Regions from separate parts of the Enterococcus sp. AZ103 genome, predicted to be linked through region 1. Evidence: a T-box and tRNA genes for the amino acid it is inferred to sense, from the RefSeq annotation. Region 1 holds a T-box; the other holds one or more tRNA genes.

Region 1 (8,744 bases):
ATTACCCATAGTAGCATCAATCACCGTATCACCTTTTTCCACAATGTCGGTTAATAACTGGTGGCTGAAATGCAAAGCTGTTTTTAACATGAGAAAGCACCTCGAACGGCAAATTTTCCTTGAAAAGAATCGCGACGTGTCATTTCATCATCAATCGCATTAAGAACTTCCCATTTTTTCAGACTCCACATGGGACCGACTAATGCATCCCAAGGGGCATCTCCAGTCAAACGATGAATAATAATTTCTGGCGGAATCATTTCTAATTGGTCACAGATGACCGAAACGTAATCTCTTTTACTCATCAGTTGGAGACGACCTTCTGAATAATCTCGCAACATCCGCGTTTTTTTCATTAAATGCAATAAATGCAATTTGATGCCTTGAATGTCTGAGTCTAAAATTGTCCGGCGGACATTTTCCCGCATCATTTCTAAATTTTCGCCTGGCAATCCGTTAATTAAGTGGGTACAGACATTAATATTATGCTTACGTAGACGTTCGACAGCATCAATGTACGTGGGATAATCATGGGCACGATTGATTAAGTTGCTAGATTCCTCATAAGTTGTTTGTAATCCTAATTCCACCCATAGATAAAGTCTTTGATTTAATTCAGCTAAATATTCAACGACTTCAGGCGGCAAACAATCGGGACGAGTACCGACAGATAAACCAACAACACCCGGCAGATTCACTACCTGTTCAAAGCGTTCACGGATAACTTCTACTGGTGCATGAGTATTGGTGAAATTTTGGAAATAAACAATATATTGATCGACTTTAGGCCATTTTAAATGCATCATGTCGATTTCTTTACTAAATTGTGCTGGTAGCGGATCAGTCGGGGCGACCATCATGTCACCAGAACCAGAAACGCTACAAAATGTACAACCGCCATGGGCAACAGTGCCATCTCGATTTGGGCAATCAAAGCCTCCGTCAATCGGCACTTTAAAAATCTTTCCACCGAATTCTTGCCGTAACGCATAATTCCAAGAATGGTATCGTTTATTTGGATCATCACTATATTCAAACATTTTATTTTCTTCCAATCTGTTTCATATCATAAATCAGTTTTTTTTCACGATAATAAGGAAAGCTAAATAATAGCCAGCTAATCCCTAGTAAAAAGCCGCCAAGCACATCGCTAGGATAATGCACGCCAACGTAAATTCGACTGACACCAATTCCCAAAATTAACAGTCCTAAAACAATTTGCGCTACTAATCGTAAAGAAGTATTTTTGAAAAATAGTGGCATGACAAAAATCAAGGTGCCAAATAAAATCATACTGGTTACCGCATGTCCGCTGGGGAAACTATAGCTGTGTTCTTCAACCAGATGGGGTAAAATAGTTGGACGTGGACGTTTGAAAAATTGTTTGATAACAGGATTTAAGATGCCGCAGATTCCAACAATATTTATTCCAAACCATAAGGCTGTTAACTTTTGTCGATTGAACCAAAATAGTCCAAGAAAGACTATAGTTAAAATCACTACTGATACTGGATTGCCAAATTTAGTTAGCCAGATAAAAAAGCTGTCGGCACCTGGGGATAAACTGTGGACAACTGAAATAATGCCACGATCAAAACCTGTCAAGGTATCTGGATAAAAACGTAGGATATAACACAAAGCCACAAAAAACAGTAAAGTAAAACTGCCGGCTAATTGATAGTACATTTTATTTTTCATAGGAACTCCTTAAAATACATCGTTTCATGATGTTTTCTTACTAAACGAGACTATTATAGCAGAAAAATGGATTTTTCTTAGGTTTTATCGATGGAATTAAATTGAATTTACTATTTGAATCTGCTAAGATTAAATTAATTTCATATAAGTGTTGACAAGGAGTAGTAGAAGGCCAACTTTTCAGAGAGTGTACGGGGCTGTGAGTGCACAGGTTTGAAATTCGAACTTACCTTAGAGCTGATTTTTCCGGGGAGACCCGTTATCGTCATTTAAGGTCTGCATTGGCAGATAAAAATAGGTGGTACCACGTTAATAACGTCCTATAGAAGTTGCTTCTATGGGGCTTTTTTTATTATAAGGAGGAACATGATGAGTTACAATCACAAAACTATTGAACGCAAGTGGCAAAAGTATTGGGCTAAACATAATACTTTTAACACAAAAGATGAAGTTGGCAGTCCAAAATTTTATGCCTTAGATATGTTTCCCTATCCATCAGGACAAGGTTTACACGTCGGACATCCAGAAGGATATACGGCAACGGATGTTGTTTCTCGCTTAAAAAGAGCACAAGGCTTTAATGTTTTACATCCGATGGGCTGGGATGCTTTTGGTTTACCGGCAGAACAATATGCCTTAGATACTGGCAATGATCCCGCAGAATTTACTAAGAAAAATATTGAAACGTTTAAACGCCAAATTAATTCACTAGGTTTTAGTTATGACTGGAATCGTGAAATTAACACGACTGATCCTGATTATTACAAATGGACCCAATGGATTTTTGAAAAAATGTATGAACATGACTTGGCTTATGAAGCAGAAGTCGCAGTTAACTGGGTACCAGAATTAGGAACAGTTATTTCAAATGAAGAAGTCATTGATGGTAAGAGTGAACGAGGGAACTATGATGTTGTCCGTAAACCAATGCGTCAATGGATGTTAAAAATTACAGCTTATGCTGACCGTTTATTAGATGATTTAGATTTGGTAGATTGGCCAGAAAGCATTAAAGAAATGCAACGGAACTGGATTGGCCGTTCTGTAGGAGCCAATGTAGCTTTTAATATTAAAGACACGAAAGAAGAATTTACCGTATTTACGACTCGTCCAGATACTTTATTTGGGGCAACTTATGCTGTTCTAGCACCTGAATTAGATTTGGTACAACGTATTACTAGTCCTGGCCAAAAAGCAGCTGTAGATGCTTATATTGCCGAAGCAGCTAAAAAATCTGATTTGAACCGGACGGATTTAGCTAAAGAAAAAACTGGTGTCTTCACTGGTGCGTACGCAATCAATCCTGTTAATGGAAAAGAAATGCCAATTTGGATTGGGGATTATGTTTTAGCTTCTTATGGAACTGGTGCGATTATGGCGGTACCAGCCCATGATGAACGAGATTATGAATTTGCTAAAACCTTTGATTTGCCAATCGTTCCCGTTTTAGCTGGCGGCGATGTTGAAAAAGAAGCTTATACTGGTGACGGTGAGCATATTAATTCTGACTTTTTAGATGGTTTAAACAAGCAAGATGCGATTGATAAAATTGTTCCTTGGCTAGAAGAAAAAGGTGTCGGTAAAAAAGAAATTAGCTATCGCTTAAGAGATTGGCTATTTTCTCGTCAACGTTATTGGGGTGAGCCAATTCCAATTATTCATTGGGAAGATGGCACGACTACAGTAGTTCCGGAAGAAGAATTGCCATTGGAATTACCTATTGCTGAAAATATCCAACCAAGTGGCACTGGTGAATCACCTTTGGCCAACATTTCTGACTGGGTGAATGTGGTTGATCCTGAAACTGGAAAAAAAGGTCGTCGTGAAACCAATACGATGCCACAATGGGCCGGTAGTTCTTGGTACTACCTAAGATTTATTGATCCTCATAATAAAGAAATGATCGCTGATCCAGAAAAACTAAAACGCTGGATGCCAGTTGATTTGTACATTGGTGGAGCGGAGCATGCAGTCTTACATTTATTGTATGCGCGATTCTGGCATAAATTCTTATATGATATCGGTGTGGTTCAAACAAAAGAACCATTTGAAAAATTATACAACCAAGGAATGATCCTTGGAGAAAATAATGAAAAAATGTCTAAATCTCGGGGTAACGTAGTCAATCCTGATGATGTGGTCGACAAATATGGTGCCGATACTTTAAGAATGTATGAAATGTTTATGGGACCTTTGGATGCTTCGATCGCTTGGAGTGAAAATGGTTTAGAAGGCAGTCGTAAATTCTTAGACCGTGTATGGCGTTTATTAGTCGATGAAGAAGGCAAAATGCGGGATCATATTACGAACTTTAATGATGGTAGCTTAACCAAAGTCTATAATCAAACAGTTAAAAAAGTCACAGAAGATTATGAGCAATTGCATTTTAATACAGCAATCTCACAATTGATGGTCTTTGTAAATGATGCTTATAAAGCGGAAGCATTGACTTATGAATATGTGGAAGGCTTTGTACAATTATTAGCACCGATTGCACCACATATCGCAGAAGAATTATGGGAAATATTAGGTCATGAAGGTGGCATTTCTTATGTGCCATTCCCTACTTATGATGAAAGTGCGCTAGTCGAAGATGAAGTGGAAGTCATTTTACAAGTTAATGGCAAACTACGCAGTAAAATCCAAGTAGCTTTAGATACCAACAAAGAAGAATTGGAAAAAATTGCGATGGCCGATGAAGCAATTCAACGTAATATTTATGGTAAAACGATCCGCAAAGTGATTGTAGTACCGAATAAATTAGTAAATATTGTCGCAAATTAATCAAAAAACCGTTCAAAAGTAGCTTAAGGGCTTACCTTTGAACGGTTTTTTTAAAAGTCAAAACGAGGTTTTTTTTGATCGACAAAACCAAATTGTGCTTCACAATCAAAGTATTGTTGCAGATAAGTGACTAAATCATTCGCAGATGCCAGTGCTTTTTCATCATTGATTCCTGCAAAAGCATCAATCGGGTACAAAATATCGGTTGTTTGTTCCGTAATTTTTCCTACTTCACTTTGCCGCCAAGTCCATCGACGGGTTCTGATCTGATGATCTGCGACATATAATAATTCCTCTTCATCAGGCACTTCAAATTCAGTTCCGCCAAAAGGAATAAAAGTATCTTCTGGCTGAGAAAAACGCACTTCTAAGCCTTCATTGATAGTCGCTAAATCATGGGCACCAATAGGTAAAAAATGTTTGATAGAAACGGCATTACCTAAATCAACGGCAGGGTTGATAACAGGTAGTCCTTTTTGTTTGGCGATTCGCGTTAACAAGGCTTCGATTGAGCATTTGAATTTATTAGGATTGATGCCTAATGTTCGGAAAGCCTCACGATAAGGAACAATCTCAGGTGATTCTTTTAGATTTTTATCAGCAAAATACGCTTCGCCAAGCTGAATATTTTTTGCGAGTAGCTGTTGAATATCTGCTTGCGGCTTTGCATTGTCTATGCCCCGAGCAATGACCACAGCGAAAACAGCGTTGGGTAATTGTTGAAAAACTTTTGGATCAACGGAAAAATACATAATGTGTCCTCCTCCTTGATATAAAAGCAACAGTTAAAAAAATCACGATGTTTTTATTGTTCTCTTAGAATTCTTTCAACGATCTGGTAGTCGCCTTCATAAGGCTGCTTGTTACCAGCAATAGTCAAAAAGATTTCAGTTCCTTTACCAGCAATAATGACGGCATCGTCAACTTCAGCAGCTTTAACTGCTTGAACAATTGCTTGACTACGATCAAATTCATAATTAATAGTTAAATCACGGCGATATAACGTTTGATTAATCCCTCGAAGAATCTGATTAGCAATCGCCTTAGGATCTTCATGATCGGGGTCGTCAGTCGTTAAATAAACCACATCGGCTAGTTCACCGATGGCTTTTCCGATATCTTCCCGGCGAGATTCGGCTTTCCCACCAGCAGAACCGGTAACCACAATTACTTTACCGCCATGGTCTTTTTTAGCAAAAGCTAAGATTGCTTGCATGCTTAAATAATTATGAGCATAATCAATATAAATATGGGCGCCATTTGGTTTAAGTAGTAAATTCATTCGCCCAGGAACCAATGCTTTTTTCAAACCAGATTGAATTGCTGTTTGGTTGGCACCGACTAAGCTTGCTGTAATGGCAGCCGCAGCACCGTTGTTTTTATTGAAATCACCAGCATGTTTGATTTCATAAGTACCATCAAGTTTTAATTGATCAGCAGAACTAGTTAATTTAAAATGTAAAGAATCTGTCGGTGTTACTTGATAGTCGGCATCTTGACCACCATAGGTAATCAAAGGAATATTATTTTGTTTCGCCATTTCAGCAATCAAATTAAAATGATCCATCTCACGATAAACAATGACTTGTTTTGAATGATTTACCAATTGTCGTTTACAATAGAAGTAATCTTCAAAAGTAGGATGCTCAATCGGACCAATATGATCAGGTGAAATATTTAAAAAGACGCCCAAATCAAAGGTTAATCCATAAACTCGATCGACTTTGTAGGCTTGAGAAGAGACTTCCATAATCAGATGGGTCATGCCATTTTTTACGGCTTCATCCATCATCCGATATAAATCAAGTGATTCTGGTGTGGTTAAAGCTGATTTGAAATACGTTTCACCATCTAAAGTAGTATTCATCGTAGAAAGTAAAGCAGTCTTCTGCCCGGTACTTTCAGCTAAGATTTCTTTCGTAAAATAAGCGACGGTGGTCTTTCCTTTTGTACCAGTAATGCCAATCAAAGTTAATTTTTCTTGGGGATAGTCATAAAATGCCATGCTTAAAACAGCCAAAGCTTTACGAATATCTGTTACGATAATAGCTAAAGGGGCAGCGACTTCGTAATCTTTTTCTGCAATATAAATTTGCAAACCATGGGTTAAAGCATCTTCTAGATAGCTTTTTTTAAAATGATTGCCTTTGCAAAAAAATAAAGTTTCCACATCGACATCTTTAGAATTGTAAGAAAGATGGCGGAAAATATGTTGCATCGGCGCTTCAAGTGTCCAAGTATCAGGGGTAATAAATTCACGTAATAAATTTTCTTTTGCCAATAGGTTTTGGACTTCTGTTAAAGTTAGTCCCATTTTGAAACCTCCATCATTTTTATTCTCAGACATTATAGCATATCCCAAAAAGACCCGTGTAAAATTGACCAGCTTAAGCTAAAATAAAAACAATGAAAAGAAAGAAGGGGAAAGATGTTAAACAATGATTCATCAAAAATCAAGATTATTCAAAATTTCACCTTAACAAGTACCCAAACTGTCTTTTCCAATTTATTTTACTTAATCGGGTTGTTTTTTTGGTATTACTGGCTAGGTGAGCGAAACCAAGTTAGTTTCAGTTTGTGGCAAGTGGTTTTAAACTGGGGACTGTTTTTCATGTTTTTAGCAAGTATTCCGGTAATTGGAATGGTTTATCGTAATTTATCTCGTTATGCTTATTTGAATCGACGTAAAATTCTATATTGGTATTTACAAATTGCTATTTTATCGGGTGTCCTATTAGCAGCTGCTTTATGGTTATTGGCGCCCGTCTTGGTTCATATTTCTGGCGGGTTAGCAAATACGATTTCCGTCTTAAGAGTGATGGCTTTTAGTGTCTTGATTTATCCTAGCTTACAAGTTTTACGCAGCTATTTTCAAACGAAGGAACCAGCTTTTTATTTTTCCTTTACGACACAAGCAGTGATTACCACGATCTATTTATTAATTAGCGGCTTTACCATTAAGTTGATTTGGCAAGAAAATAATCACGCTGCTTTAGTCCAAGCGGCTTTTGCACAATTTGCTGGCTTATTAGCCGCCTGCTTTATTTTTATTTTTCTACTATTAAGAGAACGTCATCAGGTGGAAATATTGGAACCTAAAGTACATCTGGAAAAAAAGGAAGTTTTATCCTTTGATTTTAAAAAAGTCATTCCTTATGCCGTGACACTGGTAGCACTATTAAGTTATCGGTTAGTTGATCAAGTGACTTTTATGAATCAAATGAGAAGCTTTACTAATTATAGTCAAGAACAACTACTACATTTGCAAGGTTTGTTTACTAGTCAGCCACTGCATTTGCTCAATTTCTTACCCGCATTGGCACAATTAATAGTGGTGGCTAATTTATCCCTTTTAACCAATTGGCGACCTCGTGGTGAAGCAATTAGCGTGAATTTTCAGCTGGGATTTTATTTTTTATTGCTGCCTAGTTTGCTCGCACTGCTATTAGGTGGGCCATTGTACCAATTGTTTTATCAAAAAGAGACTTTAGCCAGTCAAGTATTTATTTTAGCTGTGATTGTTCAGTTAGTATTTAGCTTTTTTGTATTAGTTAGTGGTGCTCTACAGGCAACCGGTGGCGAAGTACAAGTGATTGTTTTTTGGCTAATTGGTTTAATTGTAAAATTAATTCTTCAATTACCAGCCATTAATTTACTAGAAGTTTTCGGACCATTGTCTGCTTCATTAGTAGGTTGTTTAGTTAGTGTACTTTTAATGAGCGCTTATTTAATTCAATCAAATCCGGCTAATTACAAGATGCTAGGGCGACGAATCCTATTGATTCTTGTTTTGACGTTGTTTAGTTTTGGTTTGGCGACAGGCTGTGCTCATTTTTTGTTGAAACGCTTAAACTTTAATGAACCCTGGCAAGCAGTAATAAATATTGTTGTAGTTATTGCGGTGGCCGCCTTCAGTTATTTTTTTATATCTTTGAAAATTCGCTTGCTGGATCAACTGTTTGGACCAGAAGTACGACAGTGGCGTAAAAAATTCCATATTAAGTAAGTAGCGGCGAATATTACAGCCGCTTTTTTTTGGGTGCAAATAAGTAAATTTGATTAATTTGTAATATTTAAACAGTGGGTATTAGCCTAAATTTAGTTTTCTTTAGGTAAAGTAAAGGTTATAAGTAGGTCTTTTTTTATAAATATCATCAAAAAGCTAAAATTCTTCAATAATTATTTTCAGTATGAAAAAAACTATAAGTCGCGTTTTATAAATTTTTCTCTCGTTTTTTTACAGAAATATTGCACCGATACAT
Region 2 (8,744 bases), 1.5 Mb from region 1:
ACAGATGGAAAGTGGTAAATTAAGTGGCATATTAAATGGAATTGATACGGAGGTCTTTAATCCTGAAACGGATCCCGCAATCTTTGAAAAATTCAATATCGAAAATTTAGCTGAAAAGAAAAAGAATAAAACTGATTTACAAAAAGTAATGGGTCTGCCCATTCGTGAAGACGTCCCATTGATTGGTGTGGTCAGTCGTTTGACATATCAAAAAGGTTTCCATTTGGTTTTACAAGAATTAGAAAATTTACTTCAATTTGACGTGCAATTTGTATTAATTGGTACAGGTGATCCGAATTTCGAAGCTGGTTTTAGCTATATTGGTAGCAAGTATCCAGAAAAAGCTAGCATTAATATTGCTTTTGATGTGAACTTGGCGCAAAAAGTTTATGCCGGAGCAGATATGTTTTTAATGCCATCAGCTTTTGAGCCATGTGGATTATCACAAATGATTTCCATGCGTTATGGCACTTTGCCGATTGTTCATGAAGTAGGTGGATTAAAAGATACCGTAATCCCTTATAATCCAATCACTCAAGCAGGCACTGGATTTGGTTTTAATATTTTTGAATCCTATATTTTGATGAATACTTGTAAGCAAGCAATAGCTTTGTACCAAGATGAACCTGATATTTGGCAAAAATTGATGGTTAATGGTATGAAAACAGACTTTAGTTGGGACTTGTCTAGTCAGAAATATTTGGCATTGTATCAAGGCATGCAATAATTAATAAAACCAGAGTCTGCGGTTTACCGTGAGATTTTGGTTTTTCTTATAAATTCGTGAAGGTTGTGATAATTAATGAACAAAAAAGAATTTAAGGCAATATTTAAAAAGCGTTTAGCAGAAAAATACGCAATGGAAGTAGAGGATGCTACTGCTACAGAACTTTATCAAACGCTAGGTTCAATTATTACTGATAGTTATTCGCCGGATTGGTATCAAACTTGGCAAGATTATCGTAAACAAAAACAAAAACAGGTTTATTATTTCTCAATTGAATTTTTACCTGGGCAGATGTTAAAAAGTAATTTATTAAATATGGGTTGGTTAGATATTGTTGAAGACGCCTTAGCAGATATGAATATTGATTTAGCTGATTTGGCTGCTGTTGAACCAGATATGGCACTAGGAAATGGTGGACTAGGTCGGTTGGCCTCATGCTTTATGGATTCAATTGCTTCTCGTGGATTGCCAGGAAATGGTAATGGAATCCGTTATCAATATGGTTTATTTAAACAAAAATTTGTTGACGGTTATCAAGTAGAGCTACCAGACGAATGGTTAAATCAAGGGAGTTTATGGGAAGTTCGCAAAGAAAGTAAAGCAGTTAATGTTCATTTTGGCGGACATGTTTGGATGAAAAAAATGCTAGATGGTAATTTAAAACCAGTTTACGAAGGTGGCTCTAAAGTTCGGGCAGTCCCTTATGATACTGGTATGGTCGGATATCAGAATCAAACGGTTAATACGATGCGCTTATGGTCGGTGGAAATTCCTGAAGAAGAGGAAGATCGTTATCGTAGTGTAGAAGAAAGACGCGCAGTTGAAGATTTAACCTCTGTATTGTATCCAGATGATTCTAATGAAGAAGGTCGAAATCTAAGATTAAGACAAGAATATTTCTTTGTTTCGGCTGGACTGCAAAGTATTTTACGTCATTATCTTCAATTACATGAACCAATTGATAAAATTAATCAATATGTGGCGATCCATATTAATGATACCCATCCAGCTATGTGTGTGGCAGAATTTATGCGTCTATTAGTTGATGAGCAAAATGTTCCTTGGGAAAAAGCTTGGGATTTAACAATTAAAGTGATGAGTTATACTAATCATACAATTATGGCTGAGGCTTTAGAAAAATGGTCAGTCGGTATGATGAAGGCTGTTTGTCCCCGAATCTATCAAATCATTGAAGAAATTGATCGTCGTTTCGTCGTAGAGACATCTTGGGTTCATGGTGAAGAATTAGTCAGTCGCACACGTATTATCCAAAATGATCAAGTTCATATGGCTCATTTAGCAATTATTGGTTCTCATTCAACTAACGGAGTGGCAAAACTCCATTCTGATTTGTTAAAATCTGTTGTGCTCCATGATTTTTATATTTTATATCCAGATCGTTTTAATAATAAAACTAATGGAATCGCACAACGTCGCTGGTCACAAATTGCTAACCCTAACATGAGTCGGGTTTTAGATAAGACTATTGGCACTTCTTGGCGTCAAAATTCTAATGATTTAAGATTACTGTTGAATTATCAGGATGATGATACTGCTTTGGATGCTTTAGCGGTTGCTAAACGAGAAAATAAAATTGAATTTGCTAATTATATTAAAGAGACAACCGGAATTACGGTGTCACCAGACGCGATTTTTGATGTACAAATAAAACGTCTGCATGCATATAAACGACAATTATTAAACTTGATGCATATTTTAAATATGTACTTTGATTTGAAAAATGATCCTACATTGGAAATTCCTGCCCGTGTATTTATTTTTGGAGCAAAAGCTGCGCCAAGTTATCATTATGCAAAAGCAATTATTAAGGTCATAAATGAAGTAGCAAAATTGATCAATAATGATCCAGCAATCAATGATAAAATAAAAATCGTCTTTTTAGAAAATTACAAAGTTTCTTTAGCTGAAAAAATTATTCCAGCAGCTGATGTTAGCGAACAAATTTCTCTCGCATCAAAAGAAGCTTCAGGAACTTCAAATATGAAACTGATGCTAAATGGTGCGGTCACAATTGCTACACTAGATGGGGCGAATGTGGAAATTAGAAATTTTGTCGGTGATGACAATATTGCTATTTTTGGCTTAACCGAGGAAGAAGTTTATCGTTATTACCAAGACAATAGTTATAATGCCGGTGATATTTATAATCAAAATGAAAAAATTCACCGGGTAGTCAATGCTTTTGTGGATGGTACCATTCCAAACATTTTATTTGAAGGACAAGAAATTTATGATTCGTTAATTAAATATAACGATGAATACTTTGTTTTACGAGATTTTGATTCTTATTTAGCTGCTCAAAAGACGATTGAGGTTGCTTATTTAGACACAAGACGCTGGCGTCAAGTGAGTTTACAGAACATTGCCAATGCTGGAAGTTTCTCAGCAGATGACACGGTTCAAAAATATGCGGACGACATTTGGCAGATTGAGCCATTATTTAGTCACAATGATGAACGAGGTACAACCCATGGTCAATATTTATTATAATGCTTGGCAGGAAAAGTATAAGCAGCCTTTTGGTGCGATTCCGATCAAACAAACAGTTCATTTCAACATCAACGTATCTGACTTTGCTAAAGCAAAAGTATATTTGGTGATTCGTGAAGAGGATAGTGCTAAGGGTGCAGAAACTTTCATGATGAATCAATTGGAAGAGGATTTGTTTCATTTTTGTTATCGTCTTGGTGAACAGGCTGGTTTGTATTTTTATTATTTCAAAATTGATTTGATCAATGAAAATAATCAAGTATCTACCTATTATTGTAGTTATGGCGAAGATGGTGGTGCAGGAAAAATTTATGATTCAAAAAATCAGATGCCAGAGTATCAACTGACTTGTTATGAGACAGCTGAGATTGCACCTGATTGGTATCAACAGGCAGTTTTTTATCAGATTTTTCCTGATCGTTTTAATAACGGTAATGAAAATGGCCAAGTAAATGCGCCTAAAAAAAATAGTTTTATATATGGAACTAAAGAAGATACGCCGATGTATATTCGAAATGAAAAAAATGAAATTTTAAGATGGGATTTCTACGGCGGTAACTTAAAAGGTATCCAAGCAAAAATTCCTTATTTACTGGAGTTAGGAATTAACGCTTTATATTTAAATCCGATTTTCGAAGCAACTAGTAATCACCGTTATGACACGAATGATTATTTTAAAATTGATCCAATGTTAGGAACAGAAAAAGATTTTGTGGAATTATTAGATGCTTTACATCAAGTCGGAATCCATATTATTTTAGATGGTGTCTTTTCCCATGTTGGTCGCAATAGCCGTTACTTTAATCAAGCCGGCATCTATGGTGAAGAAGTCGGTGCTAGCAGAAATCAACAAAGTCCTTATTATTCTTGGTTCCAATTTACTAAATATCCTGACGAATATCGTTCGTGGTGGGGTGTGGCAGATTTGCCGGAAGTAAATAAAGAAAATCCTAGTTTTCAGTCCTTTATTTATGGACCAAAGGGAGTCATAGATAAATGGACAGCGCTAGGTGTAGATGGTTGGCGTTTGGATGTTGCTGATGAATTAACGGATGATTTTATCGGCGGAATACGCCAACGCTTGAATACATTTAAAAATAAAATATTGATCGGTGAAGTCTGGGAAGATGCTTCTAACAAGATTGCTTATGAAAAAAGAAGAAAATATTTATTTGGTAATCATTTACAGTCAGTGATGAATTATCCTTTACGTCAACAGATTCTAGATATTTTAACAATGCAAAAAAAGATGAGTCAAATTACTAAGGAAATGGTAGAAATTCAAGCCAACTATCCGAAAGATTTTTACTACAATCAATTAAATAACCTTGGGACACATGATACAGAACGAATTTTTACAATGTTGAATCAATCAGAAGATGATTTAGATGTCGCCTGGGGATTATTATTCGTGATGCCCGGTATCCCTTGTGTTTATTATGGTGATGAAGCTGGAGTAACCGGTGGAACAGATCCTGACAATCGAAAATATTTCCCATGGAATCACGTGAATCCAACGATTTATCAAGATTGTCATAAATGGATCAAACGCAGAAAGACACATAGCTCTCTTATGAATGGTGAATTCTATCCATTTTATACTGAAACAGAAGATGTCTTTGGTGTATTGCGTTTTAATCAAGAAGAATATAGTGCGTATATTGTGAATCGCGGAGAAAACGACAAGGTTCTGAGATTGACTGATTTGATTAATCCACGCCAGTTTAATGGTAATTTGTCAATTCTAGAAAAATTATTTTCAGAAAAAGTAATTGAAGGTCATGCAAATTTATTTTTATCGATAAGAATATAAGATATTTTCTCTAATTTGTGCTAGAATTTAAGTACAAAATAAGATAGGATGAATGGCTATGAGTGATCAATCATTTGACGGAAAACGAGCACGTTTTCCTGCTTACGACGATGAATTAGGTGTAAAATTGCATAGTGAAAGCACAAAGGATAAATTTGAAGGTGGAATTAATTTAATTACTGATTTTCGTTTAGACGAGAAAACAGTATTTGAAAGAGAAATTAGCCGACCAACCAAAAGACGTCCCGTTCACACTGATGATAAACCAAAAAGAGAATTGGCAAAACATCGTCAAAATTTACCAGACTATGGTCCTATTGGAAGCGATCTGAAAAAACCTCGTTCACTTTTTGAAGAGGTACCAGAGAAGAATGACCATAAACTACGCTTCAAACCAGAGCAAAAAAATCTAGCGCAATTTGAGCCAACTTATGTTCCAGCTTCTTTGATTCCAGATGAGCCTGAAGATAAAATTTCTCAGAGAGAACTGTTAAATAGTATGTTAAAGGATCCAGAAAACTATATTTTATTAGCAGAAGATCGAGAAGTTCCTAACCAACCTTCGATCAAAAAGAATCAAATCCGAAAAGGTGGCCGCTTAGATCGTTCATTGCGAGGTATTTTACAAGAAGATAGTGATGCAGTTGAAAATACAAAATATTTTAAAGAATAAGAGCGGGAAATCGCCGCTCTTTTTTGAGGTGATAAGATGCAAAATCCATTTGAAGAAAAAATCAAACAACTGCGATCAGGTGAAATTGCCCAATTAGAAGTGAATCATGACGACTTTTTTATGTTTCGTGAAGCTTGGCAGCAACAAGAAGATCGGAAATTTTTCCGGGGCATTGCTGATTTGAATGGTAATATTATTTATGTCTATGATACAACTATAGTATAAAATAATGCGGTGGTGTTGGAATTGGTAGACAAGCAAGACTAAGGATCTTGTGGGCTTTGGCCCGTGTGAGTTCGAGTCTCATTCGCCGCACTAAAAAACACATTAGTAACATTGTTAAAGCAATGTTGCTAATGTGTTTTTTTATTCTTTTCATGGAAAATCTGCGGAAAGATTTTTAAAGTACTGCTTTAATATTTAAAAATCATCCCAGCCATCATTATCAATTCCCTTATGATCATTCAATTCACGCTCTCTTTTTTCAAGCGCGATTCTTTTTGCTCGTAATTCTAATTGTCTTTCACGTTCAGCAAGCTCAGCTTCTTCTGCGGCATGCTGTTTTCTTTGCCTCATCTTTGGAATATAGATAATTAGTCCAATGATGACTGCAATGATTAAAATAAATAACAAGTAAGGTGCAATCGTAATGAAGATTGAGCATAAAAATAGAAAGCCAATAACACTCCAACAACCACAACCAGATTCTTCGGTAACAACATATCTTTTCCCCATCATTAAACTCCTTATAAAAATTTATTATGATACCAACCTTTATAAGTTATTATACTATTACCAACAATTCACTTAAAGAAGAAAATAAACACATCGAGAACTAATTTATAATAAAAAAGCTAGTAGATGATCACTACTAGTTTTACCAAGTAAAGAAATCTTGTGTTGTAGTGGAATCTAAATACTCAATCAGTGCTTTTAACTCAAATAGTTTTCGCTGGCTACTTTCAATTGGAGTTAATTTTTGGTCTGAAAATTCTTCTAAGGAATACTGGATTACAAACGAGTCACGATCGGGAATAAAGACAACATAGCCAGGCATTAAGTAAGTTTTTTCTTGGTATTGAGCAAAAAAAGAATTACTTAAATCAAAATTTCCGTCTTGTACAAAGTGAAAATCCTCAGATAAAGGAACAGACCAACTCTTTAATGGTTGCCAAATAAACTCTTTTTCTCCAGTTAATTTCAAAATTTGATTGATTGTTAGGGTCATTTTTTCACTTTCCTTCTCGTTTATAGTGAATTTTATTTAATTGTTACAAAAATTCGAAATCTATCTGAAAAAGTATAGCACGAGTGCTGGGAGGGACAAAATAATTGAACCGATTACAATAAGTTAAATCAAAGGATTCTTGTCACTATCATTTCTTTAGGATAAAATAAAGAAAATGCGAATTTGCATATTTGGAGGAAATCATGGTAACGATTGGTGAAGCATTAAAGGAATTCCGTAAAGAGCGTGGTTTTACTCAAAAAGAGTTGTCACAGGATATCTGCTCGCAAAGCGTTTTAAGCCGCATCGAAAATGATGAAGAAATTCCTAATATTTTAGTTATTTCTCAATTAAGTCAACGTTTGGGTATCAGTGTGAATCAATTAATTGGTGACTTATTGCCTGAAGAATTACTGTTACGCAAATACTTTAATAAAATGTTTATGTATTTAAGGCAACAAGGCTATTTAGAAATCGAAGGTATTTTAGCTTTTTTAGAGGCTAGAAAGACGATTTATTTAGATAAGGATTTACAGTTACTATATTATTTTAAGGGTATTTGCAGTTATTATATTGATAATGATCCAAAAAAAGCGTTAGAAAAAATCAAGCAAGGTTTGTCAGTTTTTTTTACCCATAAATCACAAGGCTATTTTGATCAAAAAATATTGTTATTATGCTTTGCTGGTAAGATGCAACAAATTCTTGGAAACTTTAGTGAAGCGGAACGTTTATATAGCGAAAGTTTTCAATTATATAAAACAATGATGGCAGATTATTCAGAGCGACTTGAGTTAGTCAATATTTTTACTAATTATGGAAACTTTCTGTTTGATAAAGAAAATCTTGATAAAGCCGAAAAGGTAATTGATGCAGGCTTAACCTGGAGTAAAAATCAACACAGCTATTATCAGTTGTCTGAAATGTTGACCTTAAAAATAAAAATATTGGATACCCGTGGTTTAACTAAAGAGAGTGAATATTTTAAAAAGATTTTGGCAAATATGAATTAATTCCAAGAATGGTGTAGACCATTCTTGACTTTTTTTTTCGGCTGGAGTATTTTTATTGAAAAGAGAGGAAGTTTGAAGATGAAAACATATATTTATGCTGACAAATTCTTTTTAAATTCTGGAGTGAAACCAGCAGGTTATTTAGAAATTACTGATGGCTTTTTTGGTAACTTTAGTCAAGAATTACCAGAAAAAGATGCAAAAGTAATTGACCAATCAGGCAAATGGATTGCACCAGGTTTAGTAGATACCCATATTCATGGTTATTTAAATCATGATGTTATGGATAATGATGCGGACGGTTTAAAAATCATGTCGGAAGCATTACTTTCTTGTGGCGTAACAAGTTTCTTGCCAACGACGTTAACTTCAACTAAAGAACGTTTAAAAGATGTAGCAGAAACGATTGGTAAAGTTCACGAAGATGTGCCTGGAGCAAAAATTCAAGGAATTTACTTCGAAGGACCATTTTTTACGGAAGAACATAAAGGTGCACAAAATCCCAGCTATTTTGGGGATCCAGATTTGCAAACATTTAATGAATGGCAAGAGGCTTCAGGTGGATTAATTAAAAAAATTGCTTTGGCTCCTGAGCGTAAAGGTGTGAAAGAATTTGTTTCGGCTGTAACTGATGAAGGAGTAGTCGTTTCTTTAGGTCATTCCAATGCCACTTTAGAACAAGCACAAGAAGCCGTGGAAGCTGGAGCAAGTGTTTTTGTTCATGCATATAACGGTATGCGTGGTTTAGATCATCGTGAACCAGGAATGGTTGGTGCTTT

What was found. The T-box of region 1 lies ahead of leuS (leucine--tRNA ligase). A T-box ahead of a tRNA ligase gene usually reads a tRNA of that ligase, here a tRNA-Leu.
Region 2: it has a tRNA-Leu gene. The T-box ahead of leuS (leucine--tRNA ligase) is inferred to sense a tRNA for this amino acid. The anticodon was not compared.

The regions. Positions count from the first base shown of each region.
Region 1 covers NZ_JBIOSI010000001.1:500,802-509,545, reverse strand. The annotation lists gene ID741_RS02535 (class I SAM-dependent methyltransferase) at 1-90, opposite strand, end outside; gene ID741_RS02530 (TIGR01212 family radical SAM protein) at 84-1,040, opposite strand; gene ID741_RS02525 (phosphatase PAP2 family protein) at 1,042-1,698, opposite strand; T-box leader at 1,841-2,024, shown strand; gene leuS (leucine--tRNA ligase) at 2,068-4,482, shown strand; gene ID741_RS02515 (B3/B4 domain-containing protein) at 4,533-5,234, opposite strand; gene ID741_RS02510 (UDP-N-acetylmuramoyl-L-alanyl-D-glutamate--L-lysine ligase) at 5,288-6,796, opposite strand; gene ID741_RS02505 (hypothetical protein) at 6,911-8,488, shown strand.
Region 2 covers NZ_JBIOSI010000001.1:2,022,838-2,031,581, forward strand. The annotation lists gene glgA (glycogen synthase GlgA) at 1-727, shown strand, start outside; gene ID741_RS10130 (glycogen/starch/alpha-glucan phosphorylase) at 803-3,238, shown strand; gene ID741_RS10135 (glycoside hydrolase family 13 protein) at 3,219-5,051, shown strand; gene ID741_RS10140 (hypothetical protein) at 5,110-5,724, shown strand; gene ID741_RS10145 (hypothetical protein) at 5,761-5,949, shown strand; tRNA gene ID741_RS10150 (tRNA-Leu) at 5,956-6,039, shown strand; gene ID741_RS10155 (hypothetical protein) at 6,145-6,459, opposite strand; gene ID741_RS10160 (hypothetical protein) at 6,602-6,952, opposite strand; gene ID741_RS10165 (helix-turn-helix domain-containing protein) at 7,156-7,965, shown strand; gene nagA (N-acetylglucosamine-6-phosphate deacetylase) at 8,044-8,744, shown strand, end outside.